Regions from separate parts of the Alteromonas sp. AWQ4_252 genome, predicted to be linked through region 3. Evidence: predicted binding sites of a transcription regulator. Region 3 holds the regulator's gene; each other region holds the start of a gene.
What was found. The regulator FNR, encoded in region 3, switches genes on or off when oxygen is low (the NO sensors DNR and NnrR bind a similar motif). The targets are predictions, from matches to a motif close to TTGATCTAGATCAA.
Positions count from the first base shown of each region.

Region 1: the regulator FNR is predicted to act here: its motif matches at 5,431-5,444, upstream of clpB (ATP-dependent chaperone ClpB).
Region 2: the regulator FNR is predicted to act here: its motif matches at 5,394-5,407, upstream of fliK (flagellar hook-length control protein FliK).

Region 1 covers NZ_JBSWSV010000001.1:3,591,272-3,598,520, reverse strand. The annotation lists gene ACXACM_RS15810 (SDR family NAD(P)-dependent oxidoreductase) at 1-158, opposite strand, end outside; gene ACXACM_RS15805 (nuclear transport factor 2 family protein) at 155-610, opposite strand; gene ACXACM_RS15800 (LON peptidase substrate-binding domain-containing protein) at 741-1,316, shown strand; gene ACXACM_RS15795 (sigma-70 family RNA polymerase sigma factor) at 1,425-2,036, shown strand; gene ACXACM_RS15790 (ChrR family anti-sigma-E factor) at 2,029-2,718, shown strand; gene ACXACM_RS15785 (outer membrane protein assembly factor BamD) at 2,745-3,512, opposite strand; gene rluD (23S rRNA pseudouridine(1911/1915/1917) synthase RluD) at 3,673-4,656, shown strand; gene pgeF (peptidoglycan editing factor PgeF) at 4,659-5,378, shown strand; gene clpB (ATP-dependent chaperone ClpB) at 5,547-7,249, shown strand, end outside.
Region 2 covers NZ_JBSWSV010000001.1:2,042,685-2,049,933, reverse strand. The annotation lists gene ACXACM_RS09030 (redoxin family protein) at 1-567, opposite strand, end outside; gene ACXACM_RS09025 (heme lyase CcmF/NrfE family subunit) at 576-2,561, opposite strand; gene ccmE (cytochrome c maturation protein CcmE) at 2,563-3,027, opposite strand; gene ccmD (heme exporter protein CcmD) at 3,024-3,266, opposite strand; gene ACXACM_RS09010 (heme ABC transporter permease) at 3,256-4,011, opposite strand; gene ccmB (heme exporter protein CcmB) at 4,011-4,679, opposite strand; gene ccmA (cytochrome c biogenesis heme-transporting ATPase CcmA) at 4,676-5,290, opposite strand; gene fliK (flagellar hook-length control protein FliK) at 5,474-7,249, shown strand, end outside.
Region 3 covers NZ_JBSWSV010000001.1:2,968,616-2,975,864, reverse strand. The annotation lists gene ACXACM_RS13170 (heavy metal translocating P-type ATPase) at 1-1,451, shown strand, start outside; gene ccoS (cbb3-type cytochrome oxidase assembly protein CcoS) at 1,457-1,648, shown strand; gene ACXACM_RS13160 (sulfite exporter TauE/SafE family protein) at 1,641-2,309, shown strand; gene fnr (fumarate/nitrate reduction transcriptional regulator Fnr) at 2,334-3,071, shown strand; gene ttcA (tRNA 2-thiocytidine(32) synthetase TtcA) at 3,219-4,160, shown strand; gene rssA (patatin-like phospholipase RssA) at 4,163-5,068, shown strand; gene ACXACM_RS13140 (DUF2987 domain-containing protein) at 5,092-5,727, opposite strand; gene ACXACM_RS13135 (glucosaminidase domain-containing protein) at 5,730-6,515, opposite strand; gene ACXACM_RS13130 (hypothetical protein) at 6,508-7,215, opposite strand.

The sequences.
Region 1 (7,249 bases), 620 kb from region 3:
TCAAATTTCGCGGTAGTTACGTTTCTATACGAAGCGAGCGATGCCAAGGCTTCCTCATTTCTGCCACAGGCAATTATCGCGTAGCCTTTTCCTAGAGCGTGTTCGGCAAGTGCCTTGCCAATGCCAGATGTCGCGCCAGTGATTAATATGGTTTTCATAATGCCAACCTCTTTTTGATTTTTGTTATGAACCAGCGTAGAACAGGCACATTTTCGTACACCATTTCTCCTAGATCATAATAGTCACGATGATAGACGATACGATCATTAGCAATTTTTAACAGTGTCACACCCTGTAGCGATATAGGGGGCTTACGCGTTTTAAGTTTTAGGGTCATTTCCCAGGTTACAGTGTAGTTTATCGGCTGCTGAGCGACGGTTTCTGAAACAGATAAGATTTCAAAGTTACAATAATCGGTTTCAGATAATAACTGAGAAAAGTAGCTTTTTACGTTTTCAATGCCATGGTGGGTCGTTATCGGGTCGATGAATGTAATGTCATCTGAATAAATAGTTGCCAGGTCATCGGGTGATATGGTGTGAAGTGTTTCGTATAATTTACAAAAATGCTGGATAGTGGTCATAACGGCTACTGTGTAAAAACGACTCACTTATATACCAATTTTACTTACGCATAGATCATTGAAGACAGTCAAACTGTTCGAAAATTGAAAAATATTCACCGATCCAAAAATAATTGCACGCGTAATGAATCTCAGAATTAGTCTGAAATAATGCTTTATGAGTTCAACAAAATATCCCTTATTTCCGCTTTCTGCGCACCTGCTTCCCGGCGGTAGAATGGCACTGCGAATCTTTGAGCCCCGCTACGTTCGCATGGTGAAAGAGGTGTGTGCAAATGACGGGTATTTGGTCATGTGTATGCTCGACGCAAAAGGCGACAAGGAGAAAAATCAACACATCTATCCAATTGGTACGTTGGCATCGGTTATCGATTTCGATTTACTCGATGATGGGTTGCTTGGCATAAAGGTTGCTGGTTTAGAAAGTGTAGAGGTGAGTAACATTGTTACCCAGGCCGATGGTCTTCGAACAGCACAGTGCGAAAGGTTGTCTTCCTGGCATTGTGATATATCACCTCATCGACTTTCACCTATAGACGACAGATTGAAGGAAATTTTTGAGCGCTACCCAGACCTCGCTGAGCTTTACGAAGAGTTTCACTACAACGACCCCGTTTGGGTCATGCAGCGATGGTTGGAGTTGTTACCGGTAGATGCCAAGCAGAAACAATATTTTCTTAAACAGGCCGATTGCAAGAGTTTATTGAGTTACCTTGCAGCGCTGGTTCAGTAACTGACCGTGTAAAATTTACTGGGCAAGCTGGTTAAGATTACATTTCTTTCACTTTCTTGATTTCGTTGTCTATAGAAACTATTAACCTGATAGGATATGGACAAGATTATGTTAGTTGGAATTCCTGTGGACCAAAGAAACAGCGTTACCAAACCAAAAGATTGTGCGACTGAAATGTCAGGCTATATCGTTAAGGTTGCCGAAAACCGTTGTAGACTGTCATTTGCCAGGGTATTTGGGTATTTTGCCCCCCGACTTCGCTCATATGCGCTTAAACAAATGAGTAATGAAGCTTTGGCTATGGAGCTTGTCCAGGACACAATGTCTAACGTGTGGCAAAAAGCTCACTTATTTAACGCCGAAAAGGGCAGTCCCTCCACTTGGATTTTTACCATTGCACGTAACATTCGTTTCGACATGCTTCGCAAACTTCAAAACCGCAAAGAAGATGTATGCTCTGATGATCTCTGGCCCGTCTTGTGTGAGCAAACCGCAGACGCCAATGAAACATCTCTCGATGAACAGATAACTCTTGAACAAATCGGCTTCATGTTTGAAGACTTGCCAGTGAAGCAAAAAGCGGTGATTGAAGCGATTTACATCGACGGTAAATCACAACAAGAAGTTGCCGACGAACTCAGTATCCCTCTTGGTACCGTAAAGTCACGAACCCGTTTAGCACTGCAACGACTCAAGGGTATGCTTAACGCTCATGATTAGGTTTCACCCCAGTATTGAGCAGTTAACGCAGTATGCTCAAGGGACTCTATCTCCAGTTGAATCCATAATGGTATCCGCACATTGTGACATGTGCGGCCGTTGTAAGAAAGTTGTGCTGGAAACCACCGAAAACATGGCCGCACAGGCCTTTGACTTTTCATCACATGACAGCATGTTGGACGAACAACTTGGTGCCATGCTGTCGAATATTACCATGCTTCCTGAGATGTCTACGTTCGGAAGCCGTGAGCAGACCTCAAACCCACTGTCGGTTGAACAGATAGAATTAGACGGTAAGGTTTTTGCTATCCCCCGAACGCTACAAACATTTGCCGGTAAAATCGGAAATTGGAGCGGTCTTGTTGGCAAGTTGTGGCAGGCGCCTGTTGACCTAGGCTATTCTGGAGTCGCGAATTTTATTTATATGGGTAATGGAGGCAGTGTGCCCGAGCACACTCACCGAGGGGTGGAATTCACTTTAGTACTTGACGGTGAATTTAGTGATGGATTACATCATTACCGCACAGGTGACTTTATTAAAATGGACGGCGACCATACTCATGCCCCGCAATCCACACACCCATCAGGGTGTTTAGTGTTTAGTATTTTAGACCAGCCGTTACACTTCACTTCGGGCATAGCCCGTCTGCTCAATCCATTTAGTCACTTGTTTTTTAGATAAAAAAGGCACCATATGGTGCCTGAATGTTAACTTAGAAAATCACTGTCCGGAAAGTTTAACTGCAACGTTTTAATTGCGTTATTCTTGAGATCAGTTAAACCCAGCTGATCATAACTGGATACCATGATTTCTAGTGCCTCCTGAACGTGTTCAGAATTGGGGAAGTGTTCCAGCACATATCTTCCTCTGTTTGCCGCCGCCACATAAGCTTCTCTGCGCATGTAAAACCTAGCGATGGCAATTTCATATTTTGCCAACCTGTTTTTAATGAAGAGCATGCGTTTTTTGGCGTCAGCAGCGTACTTGCTATCGGGGTATTGTTGTATCAATCGACGAAAATCTTCAAAAGCTTCTCTTGATTTAGATGGGTCCCTATCAGAGCGGTCTATTTGCATCAGCTCCTGGAACATATTGGAATCAGCTTCCATATTTGTCAGGCCGCGCATGTAAAAAGCGTAATCCACATCAGAATGGTTGGGATTTAACCGAACAAATCTGTCGATAGTTGCCAGGGTTTCGTCAATACGACCGGATTTGTAGTAGCTGTATATCAAGTCTAACTGCACTTGATTCGATAAAGGGCCAAATGGGTAGCGGGAGTCCAGCTCACTCAGCATGGTGGATGCTGACCCAAAGTTACCGTTTTGCATATTGCGTTTTGCGCTATCGTACATTTGTTGGGCGCCCATATTGGCCAGGGCCGCGCGCTCCTGTGTATCATCGTTGGAGCTACATCCCGCCATACTTACCATGACACCAACGACGACTGGCATCATTAATCGAATTGATTTCATATCTTTGTCTATTCCTGCTTAACCGACTGATACGTGTTTTGCATTTGTTGCAGCATTCTAGCGCACTCAAACCAGGAAACTCCACATAAAAACAGGAAAGTTTCCTTCTCATTACCGTAAAGTTGGTATAATACGCTTTTTGTAATAGCGAAAGAGTTTTATGAGCCAGCCTGAAAACACAGTCAGACTTGAAGCGAATACCGGGCCACACCACTATGGCATGAGATTAGATCAGGTTTTGGCTGATTTGTTCCCTGAATATTCACGATCGAAGTTAAAAAGTTGGATTTTAGACGGTAATGTGACCGTTGATGGTGATGTGTTGGTGACACCTAAGCATAAAATGCTGGGTGATGAGTACATACAGATTGCTGCCTTGATGGAAGTACAAATATCCAGTAAACCTCAGGATATTGAACTGGATATTGTGTATGAAGATGACGCCATCCTGGTAATTAACAAACCCGCTGATCTTGTTGTTCACCCTGGGGCAGGGAACCAGGACGGGACTATCCTAAACGCATTGTTATCTCACGTTCCGGATATCGATATTGTCCCAAGGGCAGGGATAGTGCATCGACTGGACAAAGACACTACAGGGCTAATGGTCGTTGCGAAAACAGTGCCTGCGCAAACACATCTTGTGAATCAGTTGCAAGAGCGGGTTATGAGCCGGGAGTACGAAGCCCTAGCGTATGGCACTATGGTCGCTGGTGGGGTTGTTGATGCGCCTATTGGCAGACACCCCACTAAACGCACGTTAATGGCAGTGCGGGAATTCGGCAAGCCGGCTGTGACCCATTACCGGGTGATGGAAAAGTTTAGATCCCATACTCATCTGCGTTTGAAATTAGAGACAGGTAGAACCCATCAGATCCGTGTTCATATGGCTCATGTCAAACATCCCTTGGTTGGCGACCCTGCGTATGGTGGACGTCCGCGATTGCCTAAAGGCGCTTCTGAAGCTTGCGTGAATGCTTTGCGAGGTTTTCAGCGTCAGGCACTTCACGCCGCTCAGTTATCCTTGTTTCACCCTGAAAGTGGAGAGTGGATGACTTGGCAAGCGCCTCTTCCGGAAGACATGGTCTCACTAATAGCTGCGGTGCGGGAAGATACCGCTCTACACGGTTTGGATGACGTGTGACTATGACTGTCGTTGTTCCTGACGTGAATTTCCCAGAGCGTGTTTTCGCTTATTGTTCGATGCGACAAGGTGGGCTCAGCAGTGGCGCTTATAGCAGCTTAAATGTCGGCTTGCATGTAGGCGATGACAAGGTAACCGTTGTCAGGAACCGGGAACAACTGCCTTACCATAACAAAATTCAGTGGTTAGAACAGGTGCACAGCAATACCTGTATTACGCTGCCCAGTGAGGAGCGCGAGGCGGATGCATCAATAAGTCGGCACGTGGCTTTTGCGTGTGCTGTGATGACAGCAGATTGCGTCCCTATACTGCTCAGTAACACTGAGGGCACCGAAGTTGCTGCGATTCATGCCGGATGGAAAGGCTTGGCGTCAGGTATTGTTGCTCGTACAATCGAATCAATGAGTTCTCGTAACGATAATCTTATGGCGTGGATAGGCCCGGCCATTAGTCAGGCGAATTACGAAGTATCGCCAGAAGTTGTGGAGCATTTTGCTCCTTGTAGATCAAGCTACCGGTCTAGTGATAACTCTGGGAAATTTTTGTTGGACTTGCCCGCTATTACTTTTAGTCAACTGCGCCAGGTCGGTGTGGATAACATCACTAAAAGCGATGTTTGTACTTATGAGAGAGACTCACAATTTTTTTCCCACCGCAGGAGCGTACACGAGGGAACTACACCTTGTGGACGTCAGGTGTCAGTAATCGGTTTTAAATATTAACGGTTTTGTTCATGAGAGCTTATATAAATAATCTTGGTCTGGTTAATTTAACTTGATATTGATCAAAACTTTTGTCCGTTTATTTGTCTCGTCAGTTGAATCCCTCTAAATCCATACCCATAAATAAGTCGTGTTAATCTTTGCGATATATTGGCAGGGGATGGTTTCATGCGATTAGACAGATTTACCAGTAAATTCCAATTAGCGATTTCTGACGCACAGTCTTTAGCACTGGGTCGGGATCATCAGTTCATAGAACCGGTGCACTTAATGACTGCACTGTTAAATCAGCAGGGTGGATCCGTTCGTCCATTGCTCGATCAGGCGCAGGTTAACGTGAATGCCCTTCGCTCTGCCTTGGCCGAAGCGATCGAGCGCCTGCCCAGAGTTGAAGGTATTGGCGGTGATGTTCAGCTTGGCAAAGACAGCGGTATTCTGCTTAATTTATGTGACAAAATTGCCCAGCAGAGAAAAGATGAATATATCACGTCGGAAATTTTTGTTTTAGCGGCATTGCAAGACAAAGGAAAGTTAGGCGAATTGCTTCGCAGTCTTAATATGTCTAAAGAGCAGATAGAAACCGCAATCGATAAAATGCGTGGTGGTCAGAAAGTTACTGATCCGAATGCCGAAGACGTTCGGCAGGCTTTAGAAAAATATACTACTGACCTTACCGAACGAGCCGAACAAGGTAAGCTTGACCCAGTTATTGGCCGCGATGATGAGATAAGACGAACAGTACAGGTTCTGCAACGTCGCACGAAAAACAACCCTGTGCTTATAGGTGAACCCGGCGTGGGTAAAACGGCCATCGTCGAAGGGCTAGCTCAGCGTATTATCAATGGTGAAGTTCCTGAGGGTCTTAAAAACAAGCGGGTACTTTCTTTAGATATGGGCGCGCTGGTGGCAGGCGCTAAATACAGGGGTGAATTCGAGGAACGGTTAAAAGCTGTACTGAACGAACTGTCCAAGGAGGAGGGAAGGGTTATTCTCTTCATCGACGAGTTACACACCATGGTTGGGGCAGGTAAGTCCGACGGTGCCATGGACGCCGGAAATATGCTCAAGCCTGCTTTGGCTCGCGGTGAACTGCATTGTGTGGGTGCGACCACATTGGATGAATACCGTCAGTATATTGAAAAAGATGCTGCTTTAGAGCGTCGTTTCCAAAAGGTTCTGGTTGATGAACCGAGCGTGGAAGATACCATTGCTATTTTGCGCGGTTTGAAAGAACGCTATGAGCTCCATCATTCGGTAGATATAACTGATCCGGCCATTGTTGCCGCAGCAACCTTGTCCCATCGCTATATTAGTGATCGCCAGCTTCCCGACAAAGCTATTGATCTTATTGATGAAGCAGCATCGAGTATCCGTCTACAAATAGACTCTAAGCCTGAAGATATGGACAGGCTGGAGCGTCGCATCATCCAGCTCAAATTGGAAGAACAAGCGCTAGCGAAAGAAACTGACGGCGAAAGCCATAAACGGTTAGAAATGATTGAGCTGGAGCGCGAGCAAGCCGAGAATAAGTTAGGCGAGCTGGATAAGATATGGCGTGAAGAAAAAGATGCCATGCAAGGAACCCAGTCAATCAAGACTGAACTGGAACAAGCTAAGCTCGATATGGAAATTGCCAGGCGTGCATCTGACTTAAATCGTATGTCTGAATTGCAATACGGTCGAATTCCTGAACTTGAAATGAAGCTTGAGAAGGCTGCAGAGAGTGAAACTCGTGAAACACTGCTGCTGAAAAACAAAGTGACAGACAGTGAAATCGCAGAGGTGCTGTCTCGCTGGACTGGTATTCCTGTAGCCAAAATGTTGGAAGGTGAGCGGGACAAACTGTTAAGAATGGAAGAGGTTTTACACAA
Region 2 (7,249 bases), 930 kb from region 3:
GAGAAGGGCGCGATATACAGGTTCGATTTTGCTTTCCCATACCCGTTGGTTAATATCACCGATATGATGCATACGAACGACACCGCGATGGTCTATCAAAAAGTGCTCTGGTGCTCCTGTGACACCCAAATCTAAGGATGTCTCCCGAAAAACATCAAAAATATTGTATTCATAGGGGTTGCCGTATCGGCTCAACATATCCGTGACTTCCTGTTGTACCCGGGTAAGCGTCTTGGTACCAAAGTCAGGGTCTAGATCCTGATCGAAGTACAAACCAACAAACCGTACACCTGCATCCTGGCGTAACCTCGTCAAATAAGGCATCTCAACGGCACAGGTTACGCACCACACCCCCCACACATTCAGTATTGTAACTTCACCCTTAAGACTCTCCGGCGTGTACATTGTATCCGGGGCCATTAAATCTGGTAAAGAAAAGTCAGGTAATGGCTTTCCATCCGCTTGAGAATCCATTTGTCTGGGATTCGAAAACAGCCCCATAAAAAGAAAAATGACTACTATGAGGAAAGCTGATACTGGGATTACAAACAACCACGTTTTTTTCATAAATTCTCTTAACTTTCCGCGCTAACAAAAGGGGTAACGGCTTTCTTCACAGCCTTGAGTTTGGCCATTCTGTAGCGTTTATCAGACAAGGAACACAGTCCGCCGAGGGACATAATTGCCGCTCCGCCCCAAATCCAAATAACAAAGGGTTTGATATATACCCGAACTGCCCATGCACCATCGTCTAAGGGCTCACCTAGTGCAATAAACAAATCTCGGAACAAAGTAGAGTGTATTCCGGCTTCCGTCATCGGCATTCTCTGCACGGTATACAATCGCTTTTCTGGCTCCAAGTGGATAATTTTCTCACCGTCTTGATAAACGTCAAACACACCAACATCCGCAGTATAATTTGGCCCTTTAAATGGTTTAACACCAGTGAAGTGAAAGGTATAACCGCCCAATTCAGCACGCTCACCCGGCGCCATTCGAATATCTCGTTCCAATTCATAATTAGACACTAAGGTTATGCCAATAAGGGTAACAGCAAAGCCAATGTGGCCCAGCACCATTCCCCAGTGGCTTGGCGTCAAACGGGTAAGTTTTGATATGACACTGGCATCGGGAAGCGCATCAATACGCTGCATGACTTCTTGTACGGTTGTGATTAAAACCCAGGCAGCGAGAACCAGTCCCAGTGCGGCCATGTAGGTAGGCTCATCATAGCTAAAATTAATGAGTACGCCTGCAGAAATACTCAACCCCAGGGCAGTCCAGAACTGTTTACTCATAGCTTGCGCCGACTGCTGCTTCCAGCGTGTCAACGGACCAATTCCAAGCATAAATACGAACGGGACGATCAGCAGTGTAAACATTTGATTGAAGAAGGGGGCGCCAATAGAAATAGAGCCCAGACCGAGTTCTTTGTGCACTAACGGCAGCAAGGTACCAAGTAACACGACAATGGTAGCTGCACACAAAAAAACGTTGTTGCCAATCAACAGCACTTCCCTTGAAAATGTACTGTAACGCCCTGGCGATCTCAATTCAGAGGCGCGCAAGGCGTACAAAAGTAACGCCGTTCCACTGAGTACCACCAGGATCCCAAGAATAAACAATCCTCGGGAGGGGTCACTGGCAAATGAATGCACAGATACAATAACCCCGGAACGCACCAGAAAAGTACCGAGCAAACTCAGGGAAAAGGCCGCGATAGCCAGTAAAACCGTCCAGGACTTGAATACTTTGCGCTTTTCGGTAACAGCTAACGAATGAATAAGAGCTGTACCAACCAGCCAGGGCATAAAGGAGGCGTTTTCAACAGGATCCCAAAACCACCAGCCGCCCCAGCCAAGTTCGTAATAGGCCCACCAACTACCCAGTGCAATTCCCAAGGTCAGAAACGCCCAGGCTGCAATAACCCAGGGCCGAGACCATCGAGCCCATGTAGAATCGAGCTTGCCTGAAATTAACGCTGACACGGCAAACGCAAAAGCGACAGAAAACCCTACATACCCCATATACAGCATGGGAGGATGGATAATCATGCCAAAGTCTTGTAGTAAGGGATTGAGGTCTCTGCCATCAACAGGAAAAAATGGCAGCATGGTGTCAAATGGGTTTGAAGTCAGCAACATAAACAGGTAAAAGCCGATAGCAATAACCCCTAGTACAGACAGCACTCTTGATACCATCTCGTCTGGGATCCCTTTGCTAAATACAGCAACAGATGCAGTCCATACTGACAACATGAGTACCCAAAGCAAAAATGAGCCTTCATGGCCACCCCACACAGCAGTCACTTTATAATAATCTGGAAGTTTGCTGTTTGAATGCTGTGCCACATAAACCACACTGAAATCATCAGTTAAAAATGCGTAAATCAGCGCGACAAATGCAATAAGAGTAAATACAAACATCCCCGCCGCCAGCGGTTTCGCTGTCCCCATCAGAAGGCGATGATTTATGTGTGCTCCCCACATAGGGTAAACAGCCAGTAAAATAGCGCAAAGTAATGCCAGTGTCAGAGATACATTTCCAAGCTCGGGTATCATGTTAAACTCCCGGTTGCTCAGGCTTTACGTGTTTTATCCCCTTCATTTGTTCTGCAAGTTCTGGCGGCATGTATTCCTCATCGTGTTTAGCCAGTACTTCCTGAGCTTTGATTACCGTCTTTTCCGTTAACACTCCGGTTGCCACAATTCCCTGACCTTCACGGAATAAATCTGGCAAAATTCCCGTGTACTGAACAGTGACAGTGGGGCCCGTATCGACTAAGTCAAAACTGACAGCCAGGGTTTCTGAATCTCTGACTACACTGCCGGGTACAACCATACCTCCTATGCGAAGCCGCTGGCCGATATCAGGTTTTTTTCCGTCCCTGCCGTCGACGATTTGAGAAGGTGTATAGAAAAGATCGATGCTATCTGACAACGCGAACAACATAAGAGACACCGCTCCGGTGAGTAAAACACCAATAAAACCGACGGCCATAAGTCGTTGCTTTCTACGTGGATTCATTTTTCTGCCTTGTCTGGAACGGAAGGAATAGAGACATGGTTTGCGCGTTTATTTTCAGCGTGTTGAATGCGCTTTCTACGCTGTGTTTCCGCGCTAATTTGATTTTTAAGGGTTCGTTGCGCCAGTATTGTCTGCACGACAATAGCCAACAAGCTCATTCCTGTAAAGCCAAAGGAAAGCCAAACGTAAAAGCCATACCCACCCATTGCCAAAAAGTCTGCCATCGAATCAAACTGCATTACCAGGCTCCTTTTCGCTTACGAGGTGTTGTACCCAGGGACGATGCAATTCTCTGCGTACTATTTCGTTTTTCATTCGCATAAGCGTGACTGCCCCAATAAAGCAGGCAAACCCGACAATGTTTATCAATAATGGCCATAGCATTTCAGGGGCCATGGATGGTTTATCAAACTTGGTAATGGTGGCACCTTGGTGCAAGGTATTCCACCACTCTACTGAAAAGTGAATAATAGGGATATTCACCACGCCTACCAATGACATAACACCGGCGGCTTTGCCTGCTTGTAATTTATCTTCAAAAGCACCGTAAAGAGCGATAACGCCCAGATACAAAAACAACAAAATAAGTTCGGAAGTTAGCCTTGCGTCCCATTCCCACCAGGTACCCCACATGGGTTTCCCCCATGCAGCCCCTGTAAACAGAGCGATTAATGTCATGACCGCACCCACGGGAGCCATCGCTATCATTGCCATGTAAGCTGTGCGCCATTGCCAAACCATGCCCACCAGCGCGGCAACCGCCATGGCAACATAGGTACTCATCGAAAGCATGGCACTTGGTACATGAATGTAAATGATCCGAAACGAATCTCCTTGTTGATAATCCTGAGGTGCAAATGCCAACCCCCAAACAGAACCTACAACAAGGCACGTTAAAGCAAGACTCCAAAACCAGGGCAACAAGGTTTGACACAGGGCATAAGCCCTTTCTGGTTTAGCGTAAGGATGCATCCATTTCCACATCAGTTTTGACTCACTTTTAACGAATACGCGATGGCCGACGGTGCCGCCGCCAGTGCAAATAAGAGCATGGCACCGATAATAGCAACCTGGCTGCGATAAGGTAACTGCAAGGCAGCAGCGTCCACGGCAGAGGTGGCGAAAATCAATAAAGGAATAAATACGGGGATCAATAAAAGTGCAAGCAAAACACTACCTCGTTGAAGGCCCACGGTCAGCCCCACCGCTATTGCGCCAATCAATGATAATAACGGGGTACCGAGTAAAAGCGTCAGTATGAGTGCCTTGTACATGTCGAATGTCAGATTCAAAAACATGGCTAACAGTGGTGACAATAACAACAGTGGCAGAAACGTCACCAGCCAGTGGCTTAACACCTTTACTAAGGCGACGATGTAAAGAGGGATACCAGACACCTGAAGTTGTTCAAGTGAACCGTCCTGAAAATCGTCACGGAAGAGGCGTTCCATACCCATGAGTGACGAAAGAATAGCTGCAATCCATATTACACCAGGCCCTATCCGCTGAAGCGTCTCAGAACCCGGCCCAACCCCGAGGGGAAACAAGGTCACCACCATTAACAGAAACATCAAGGGCTGTAATAGCTCCGCTCTTTGCCTGAATGCCAGAGCCAGTTCCCGCCGAAGAACGCCCTGCGTTACACCACTCAAATTCGGTACTCCAAATCGAAAAAAGTCAAAGGTCCGGCAACGGCCGACAATGGCTGATGGGACGTGGCCAGGATTGCACCACCGGCTTTCACATGCTGACACATTACCTGCTCAAGTTGCAAAACGCCCTCAACGTCCAGTGCGGTAAAGGGTTCATCCAACAGCCATACGGTGGCTGGTTTTAGCCACAATTTTGCCAACGCAACTCTTCGCTGCTGGCCGGCAGACAACATACGGCAAGGCATATCCTCTAAACCAACTAATTCGAGCACTGACAAAACATCCAGAATATGTGCATCAGATACGTTGACTGCGTGTTGGCAACACCAAAATCGTAAATTTTCAAGTGCGGTCAGCGTGCCATTAACCCCGGATTTATGACCAACATAAATCATTTCCCGATACCACGGCAAATCCAACGGCTTGCCCCGCCAGGTAACATCGCCACTTGCGGGCTGAGCCAATCCTGACAGAATGCGAAGCAAACTGGTTTTACCGGCACCATTGGGCCCCCGCAAATACATCAGTTCACTTTCCCGTAGTTGTAGCGAAAGCCCGTCAAACAGAACGCGATCTTTCTTTATACAGCTAAGATGTCTGGCTTCCAGCACCGACTACCCTTATGATTATTAATACTTTGTGAAAAGTTATCGATGGCATTCTACCATAGGCGCTGGGAATCGCATCAAACCCGTCATGCTATTAAACTTTTTTATGATTTAGTTCAAAACAAACAAAGTCAAATAAAAGGCGCTCAAACAATACGACGTTGAGTTTTCACCGAGGCTGCCGATATGGTTGATATGAATACACAGATTGCAGCATTGCTGACGAGCCCTGACAAGGCCTCAACTGAAGACCTGATTAAACAAAAAGCGGTTTCTCCTCTGCTGACGTCATTGTTGCAAACCCGTGTATCGGTTGCCCAGAGCGGTAATTCGGTACACATTCAGGTGCCTTCAGAACCAGCATCACCACAAACGCTATCTGTGCAAACCCAGGGTCAGCTATCTCTGAAAGAGTCTGCTACTTTCTCAATTGGGAAAACCGGCTCATCTGTCACGCTGTTTGACTTTTTACCAATAAAGCAAACTACGACACTGAATCAAGCTGATGTTCAGCGACTGGTGAGAACCCTGGCTGACGCCATCACCCTTGCAAGTATACAAAGTCCGACTTTATCAAAAGGACTGTACCTTCACGGTGTGGTTGAACAGGCAAGTTCGCAGAGACTTTCCGTTTCTCTGCAATTACCAGGCTCTCCTACTGTCACGATACCAACACCGAACAACACCCCTCTTTTTTCTTCGCAAGAGAAAATAAAGGTTCACATACAGGCGCCTGAATTTCAACAAAATCAAAAAAACTGGCCAGTCACAATTAGCAGTATCCCGCCCAAGCACACTCTTCAGTCTGCAGTTCAGATAACATCTCCCTTGGTTAAGCTTGCGTTGGTAAAGGGGCTCGGTACTGAGGGAATTAAAATTGAGGGGGCGCCACCAAAGCATGTCTCTGATGTGCTTCTTCCAGCACAACCACGGCAACCTGCGATTGTCAGCGCCTCGATGACATTAAAAAATGCACAGTTAAGTGTACAGGGGGTTCAAAGTCGCCCGGTACTCCAGTTCCCAGTAGCTCCACAGCCAGTCGACACCTTGAATATAGCAAAACTGACGTTGCCAGAACGTGTCGTGTCTATTTTAAATAAAGTACCACAAGCGAAAGCAATTTCTCTGCAGCCGCTTCCAGCTACCGCCGTCGCATCCAGCAATGCTGTGCCTTCTAGCGCGCAGGCACAGTCTTCTAACTCGTCCACTTCACAGGTTCACGCCCCCACAATTAGTAATGATGCTGTAAAAACGCCTGCTTCGATGGAGCATCACAGCAAAAGCGGCCAAGTTCCCCCTGAAAGTATACCTGCAACCCCTACTACCAATAATACCCCGCGCCTGGATAGCGAAGTAAAGAGCTCCAGTAAGATTAGTCACAGTGATATTCCCGTTGTTCAGGAAAAGATCCGCCAGCTTTCCAGGCAGCTTTTAGCCGAAACAGGTTCTACCAATGAAGCACTGGGTAAATTAGTGCAGATTTTGCGAACTCATTCCACTCATGCTCCAGCAACGACCAGCATTACTCAACAGTGGTTAAACAAAATAGCCGTTGGCCCCCTCACTGCTGTAAAGCCGCCCTCATCTGCAACTCAAAATGTCGCTTCTGCAGAAAGTTCGGCTCCAGCGACACCAGATGCATTGGCAAATACCATTAAACAGGTGCTAACAGCCCATTCGCTGGTCACCACACCTACGGCCATTTTAGCTCCGCCCTCAAACTCCGATTTCCTTGGTGCTTTGGTGTCAATTTTACAACTTGGCCTCACAGGGCGAGCATTACGAAATCAATCTGGCTTGTCAGCCATTATTGATAAACCTGAATCAGTGATCGCAAAAACCATAGGTACGTCAGTTGCGGGGCAATCTCCGTCCAGAGTTGCCAGTGATATGGCCGCACTCGACCAAAGAACCCAAATCCTCAAGCATGTAAAAACACTACTCGCCAACCATCAGCAACAA
Region 3 (7,249 bases):
TCATGCAGTACATTCCAATTACGGCTTCAACTCTTTCCTCTGATGGTGGGATCAGAGAGGTTTTAGCTAAAACCCTGACTGTGGGAGAAACGGTAGTTGTAAAAGCAGGCGAAACCATTCCCATTGACGGGATCATAGTTGAAGGTGAATCATCTGTAGATGAATCAATGCTTACCGGTGAATTTGAGCCGGTACGTAAAAATGTGAGCGACACTGTCTACGGTGGCACGATAAATCAGGTGGGTGTGTTAAAAGTTAAGGTAACGCAAACATTAAAGCACGCTCTGGTTAATCAAATCATTAGACTGCAAAGTCAGGCATTTGCCAGTAAACCCCGCATTGCACAGATGGCCGATACGTTTTCTAGCTACTTTGTTTTTGCTGTGCTCGTGATAGCGTGCGCCACTTACATATTCTGGTGGCTAAAGGGCAGCGATGATGGGTTCTGGATAACAATTTCAGTGCTGGTAGCAACCTGCCCTTGTGCTCTCGGCCTTGCTACACCATCAGCCCTAACCTGCGCTATGGCGGCGCTAAATAAACAAGGAATACTAGTAAAGCGTGCCGATGCACTGGAGCAGGTAAACAAAATTGATACCCTGGTAATGGACAAAACAGGTACGCTTACCGAAGGAAAATTTAGCGTTGCTACACGATGGTACCAAGAAGGTAGTCTGGACGTATGGCTTATCGCTGCATCGCTGGAAGCCCTATCCGAGCATCCTCTTGCACGAGCATTCACCTGTGAAAACGTGCTGCCGGTAACACAGTTTGAAGTCGTCCCTGGCCATGGTATTTCTGGCGTTATTGGCGCTAAGCACTACAAAATGGGGTCTGCTGCCTTTACTGGTATTAGCCCACAATCGGTTCCTATCACCGCAAACGTATTTCTGGTCTCAGGCACACAATGCCTCGCTGCGTTTGATGTTACAGACAGCATTAAACCCGACGCTTTCAACGCCCTTTCCCACCTTCGTGAGAAGGAACTCATATTATTAAGTGGTGATATACAGGAAAATGTAGACAGAGTAGCCAGTGCTATGGCTATTCCTAACGCTATGGGTGAGAAGACGCCCCAAGCTAAATACGATACAGTATTGTCAATGCAGCAAAGTGGCAAGGGGGTCATGATGCTGGGAGATGGCATCAATGATTCGCCTGTTCTTGCAGCAGCCGATGTATCAGTTGCAGTGGGTAATGCCAGTGATGTTGCTAAAAACGCAGCAGATATTCTGCTAATAAACGACAAACTGAATAGCCTGCCTAAGTTGTTTGAAATGGCGCGGCGGGTTACCCGGACAATAAAACAAAATATGGCATGGGCACTAGGCTACAACATGATTGTGCTGCCTTTTGCGATGTCTGGTGTATTAACCCCGTGGATGGCAGTGATTGGCATGAGTTTAAGTAGTATCATTGTCGTTACAAATTCAACGCGCTTATTGAAGTAATCATTATGAGCATTATCTATGTCCTCATTCCTTTAGCGATAATTTTAGTTGCATTGGCCATTGCAATTTTCTTTTGGGCAGTTAAATCTAATCAGTTTGAGGATTTAGATCGACAAGGATATAGTATTTTGTTTGACGACGACCTGCCTCCAGAAGAAAAAAAACTGGCCGAAGAGCGTAAAAAGCTGAATGAATGAACTGGGTTTTCTTTCCTCTCTTCTAATCGGTCTGGCCGGAGGTATTCATTGTATCGGCATGTGCGGTGGTGTCAGTTTGGCAATGAATGCAGCAATACATGCAAGGCGTAACAAATTATTATATACACTCGCGTATAACGCCGGCCGAATATTCAGTTACGTTATTGCCGGAATATTAACTGGCGCATTTGGCCAAATCGCTACACACTACGTGCCTTTATCAGGCCCAATTTTACTCGTTATAAGCTGTATTATGTTAATCGCTATGGCGGCTTACCTGGGAAATTGGTGGCGAGGGCTAACCTATATTGAGCAAGCAGGTTCAATCATCTGGCGCTACTTACAACCACTATCAAAACGCTTTATTCCGTTCAAAACGCCGTTTCATGCTGTTCCCTATGGAATGATTTGGGGCTGGCTACCATGCGGCCTGGTCTACTCAACGCTTACCTGGGCTTTAGCATCGGGAAGTGCTCTGGACGGTGGCCTGATAATGGCTGGGTTTGGTTTAGGTACACTGCCTACTTTAATTGCAACTGCGCTTGGGGCACAATGGCTTTCGAGGCAGCTAAAACAATTTTGGGTCCGTCAAGTTATCGCTTGTAGTTTATTGTGTTACGCGCTCTTGTTGATTGTACGAGTATTCGATACTATACATTAGATTTTTCGCATTTATGGTGAGTTTATGCAACGCCGAACAGATTTTTCTATTCATTGTCAAAATTGTAGCTTTAGTCATCTATGTCTGCCTGTTGCGTTAAACAAGACAGAGGTTGAGTCACTCGACGACATCATCGAAAGAAAAAAGCCTCTGCACAAGCAAGATATTCTCGTAGAAGCGGGTGATAAGTTCACCTCTCTTTACGCTGTGAGAGCAGGCTCGTTTAAGAGTTTTGTAACTGATAAAGAAGGTGAAGAACAAATTATAAGCTTTCATTTTCCCGGTGATATTATTGGCTTCGACGGTCTTCGGGATGAAACTTATCAGAGCTATACACAAGCCCTCGAAACCGCTATGGTCTGCGAGCTACCGTATGCGACACTGGATAAAATAGCTGAACAATTCCCCAAATTACGCCACCAGATCATGCGCTTTATGAGTGCAGAAATAAAACAGGATCACGAAATGATGATGCTGTTAAACAAACGCACTGCTGAAGAACGACTCATTTATTTTATCGCCCATCTATCCGGTCGCTTTGAAGAGCGTGGCTTTTCTCATCGCCAGTTTAATTTGAGTATGACCCGCAATGATATCGGCAACTATTTGGGGCTTACGGTAGAAACTATCAGTCGTTTACTCACCCGCTTTCAAAAGGAAGCTATCCTCAAAGTTGACGGGAAGCTAATTACTATTCTCGATTTTGACGCCATGGATAAAAAGCTCCATTCAATGGACATTCCCACCAACTGTATCGAATAAAATTCAGGCCATCAAAAGACACAGGAGGCCTATCACTTTTGCAACCACGTTTTTTCGCCTGTGCCTTTCTGCGTTATTCTAATTGGCGGCATCGGTTTACTCGGCGTATAATGCACCTTTTGTTTTGACCAACTGTTTTGAATTGCCATGAATCACACTGCCTCTTCTCCACTTACTGAACCGAGCCACAGCGCACAAAGTAAGCAAAAATATAACTTTAACAAACTTCAGAAGCGTCTGAGAAGACACGTGGGTAAAGCAATTGACGACTACAAGATGATCACAGATGGCGACAAAGTCATGGTGTGTTTATCTGGTGGTAAAGACAGCTATACCATGTTGGATATACTGCTTTTCCTGCGCAACATAGCGCCTATACATTTTGATATCGTGGCGGTTAATCTCGACCAAAAGCAGCCCGGGTTTCCAGAGCACATTTTACCTGAATATCTGGCCAGTATTGACGTAGAGTACAAGATAGTCCAGGAAGACACCTACTCTATTGTTAAGGATAAAATTCCTGAAGGTAAAACAACTTGCTCACTGTGCTCGCGGCTTCGGCGCGGGATCCTCTACCGCACAGCCAAGGAAATCGGCGCAACAAAAATTGCATTAGGCCATCATCGTGATGATATGCTCGAGACCCTTTTTCTAAATATGTTCCACGGTGGAAAATTGAAGTCTATGCCACCAAAACTGGTGAGCGACAACGGTGAACATATCGTCATACGCCCATTGGCATACTGCAGTGAAAAAGACATTCAAAAGTACTCTGATGCTGCTTCGTTTCCGATCATACCTTGCAATTTATGCGGCTCTCAGGAAAATCTTCAACGACAGAATATTAAGATGATGCTTCAGGATTGGAATAAACGGTTTCCAGGTCGAATAGAATCCATGTTTCGTGCTATTCAAAACGTCGCGCCTTCGCACTTGGCAGACAAAAATCTCTACAATTTTGCCGACATCACTACAACAGGCTCGCCAGTTGCAGACGGTGACACGGCATTCGATGCTCCCGCTTTTCCTGATGATGATCAAGAGTCATCAACAGCTGCTTCGGTAAATATAGTTAACTTAACGGAATAATAATGAAAATAGGATTAGCTTTAGGCGCTGGTGCAGCTCGCGGCTGGACTCACATTGGCATTATTCAGGCACTTGAAAAATTGGGCGTGCACATTGACATTGTGGCGGGCTGTTCCATTGGTGCTTATGTAGGTGCTGCTTATTCAAGCGGTAAACTCGAGCCTTTAAAAACTTGGGCGTCTTCCCTTACCGAGTGGCAAATATTGTCACTTATGGGTGTAGGCTTACGTAAAGGCGGTATTGCTAGTGGGCAAAAAGTCTTTACCAAGTTGGCAGAGGAATTTTGCGCTGAGACCTTTGAAGAGATGGAGAAGCCCTTCGCAGTTGTCGCCACTGATTTGTATTCTGGTCGTGAAGTTATGTTTAACAATGGGCCAGTAGGTAGTTGTATCCAGGCCTCTTGCGCCATACCGGCATTATTCAGCCCGGTTGCCCATGAAGGCCGCTGGCTGGTCGATGGAGCTGTGGTAAACCCTGTCCCGGTAAACTTATGCCGGCAGCTTGGCGCAGATTTTGTTATCGCGGTAAATCTTAACGCAGACTTTAAACCTCAACGACTGGAAAAACCCACCGTTGAACATGAAAAAATCCAACGCAAAACCGATGACTTCTTTTCTAAAAGTTCAAACCTTGTCAGACAGTGGTTTTCTCCAGAAGACAAAAGTGAAAAACTGAATCCTCCGGGGATCTTAAGTGTAATGAGTAGCTCGCTGGAGATCTTACAAGCCCGAGTCACCCGCTCCAGGCTGGCTGGCGATCCACCCGACGTGTTAATTGAACCCCATTTGTCTGATGTTGGATTAATGGAATTTCACCGCGCAGCAGAACTCTGTGAAGTGGGGGAAAAAACCGTTAATCGTCTTGCTGAAGAAATTCGCTATCAACTTGTTATAGATAGTACAGACTAATTTTGAAAGTTGAGGGCCGGCTGTTACTTAATCGCTTTTGCCGTGATCCGTAAAGGCGCTTCTGGTAACGTAAGGGAATCATGCTCATCGATATAGGATTGGGTTAAAACCAGCATTCCCATGGTGATAGCGGGCCGGTTTCTGTCTGCGGGCATACTAATGTCTTCGTCTTCAAACTGCACAACCAAGCCTTCCACCGTCGGCATCATAAACGACAAAAAACTGCCCATGGCATTGAAAAATGACCGGTATTGCTCTAGCAAAAACTGCAGTTCTTTTTGTGAATATTGGGTTTTCAAAAATGTGGGTTTAGTTTCTAGCTGAACAGACATGTCACACACGTTTGCACGTTCTTCAAAAGCCACTTCAACCTTAGCATCAGCTAATTTGAGGGCTTTTTCAGATGGCAGGGTAAAACGGTTTTCTGGTGACACCACAACAGGGATCACTTGTTTATCTGTGACAATATTCGCCGACGTAATGCCACAGAGGCGCCCTTCCCCGACGCGCAAAAAGCCAAATGCAAATTGCAGCGCTTGCGTATCTTCATGCTCTAGCTTTTTAATGTGGCTATAAAACCGGCTGTATTCTACCTGGATAGTTTCAGCATAAGACGTCGTGCACATGAGTGCTATCAGTAAGACACCTAATTTTACCACGGTTACATATACTCCCTGTTATATCGAATCATTGCCTGAAGCTCTTCAACATAAGCGATACCCCGTTCAGAATAATTCATCAGGCCTTCCGCTAAAGCCACACCGTTGACGGGAAGTTGATTGGCCCTTAGCGTACTGCGAATATTGCGCAATTCTTTGTACGCATTATGACGATTAATATTTCTCATGTAGGTGTATGTAGCTTTTGACAAATTAGGAAAACGTGCCACTTCGTGCTCCAAGCCAGGTGATCGTCGTGACGGGACAAATCCACACCCTTTTCTAAAACACCATAACCCAAAAAAATTGTAGCCTTCTCTGGCAAAACGACTGGTACCCCACGCAGATTCGTTGGCAGCTTGCGCCAGCACCAGAGAAACAGGCAAAATATCTATCCGCCTTAACAGTGTTGCCATTTGTTTTTCGATGTCTGCGTTTTTGTCTACCTGATATTCATTCACTAACCAACTAATTCGTTCATTGTCTTCATCAGAGAGGGTTTCCCCCGTAGACAACTTTCGTTGTAGCGTTTGTATATAATGGCGCAACGACAACAAATATTCGTTTTGCTTTTCCACTTCCGGCTTGAGGTAACTAAAGAAAGCTTCTTTTTTCTCCTGAATATTCTCTATGCTCTTAAAATCAGGTACCGGCTTTCTGGCTTGTTCGGTCATGGGCACGTCCAGTATATCCGGCTCATCAGACGACATAATCCATGCATTAATAACAATAACCAGCAAAATGGCTACCGTAATCAAAACAATTTTCATGGTCTCCCGTTTATGCATCGAACGTTAACTCCTGTTTGTCTAAAGACATATCAGACGGATTTTCTTCGTCAAAAAGCACTACGTAAATTACACCTAAGGTTACAAAGTACAAAGGCATAACAAACAACAAGGCGAACCCAAAAGTCAAAAGGCTCAACAAGAACAATACGAAAAATACAGAGAAAAGAACAATGAACGATAGTATAAATTTATTCACCATTTTACAGGATTGTAAAATAGCATCGAAAATCCCCAGCTTCTTATCGGCAATTAACGGTAATACAAACGTTGTAGCCAGTAACAGGTAAATGCCAGGAACCAGAAGTAGAATGAGGCCAATCTGAACGAGAATAGAAATCAGAAGTTGTGCCAATGCAAGCACAATGACTAACGGTATGTAATTGAAAATATCCAGGGCTCTGACCTGCTGAAATCGAGCTGCAGTTACACCCATCACAGCAATGCCGGCCGTCAGTGGCGCGACGACTAAAATTAAAGCAATATCTATAATACCCTGCTGAGATGGCGAAAGCTGGCTCATCTCCTCTATTGAAAAAAAGTAAGAGAGGAGCACACCACTGGCAATGACAGAAACTAACAGCACAAGGCACCCCTGTAACATGGCACTAAACTGCTTTTTGAGAATTTCCACCGATGTTTTGGCCAGCCAACTGAAATGAAATTGACCATTTGTCTTGATAAGCGCAGATTTGCTCAAAGGGATTTTGTTTAGATCTGACACAGTATTAATT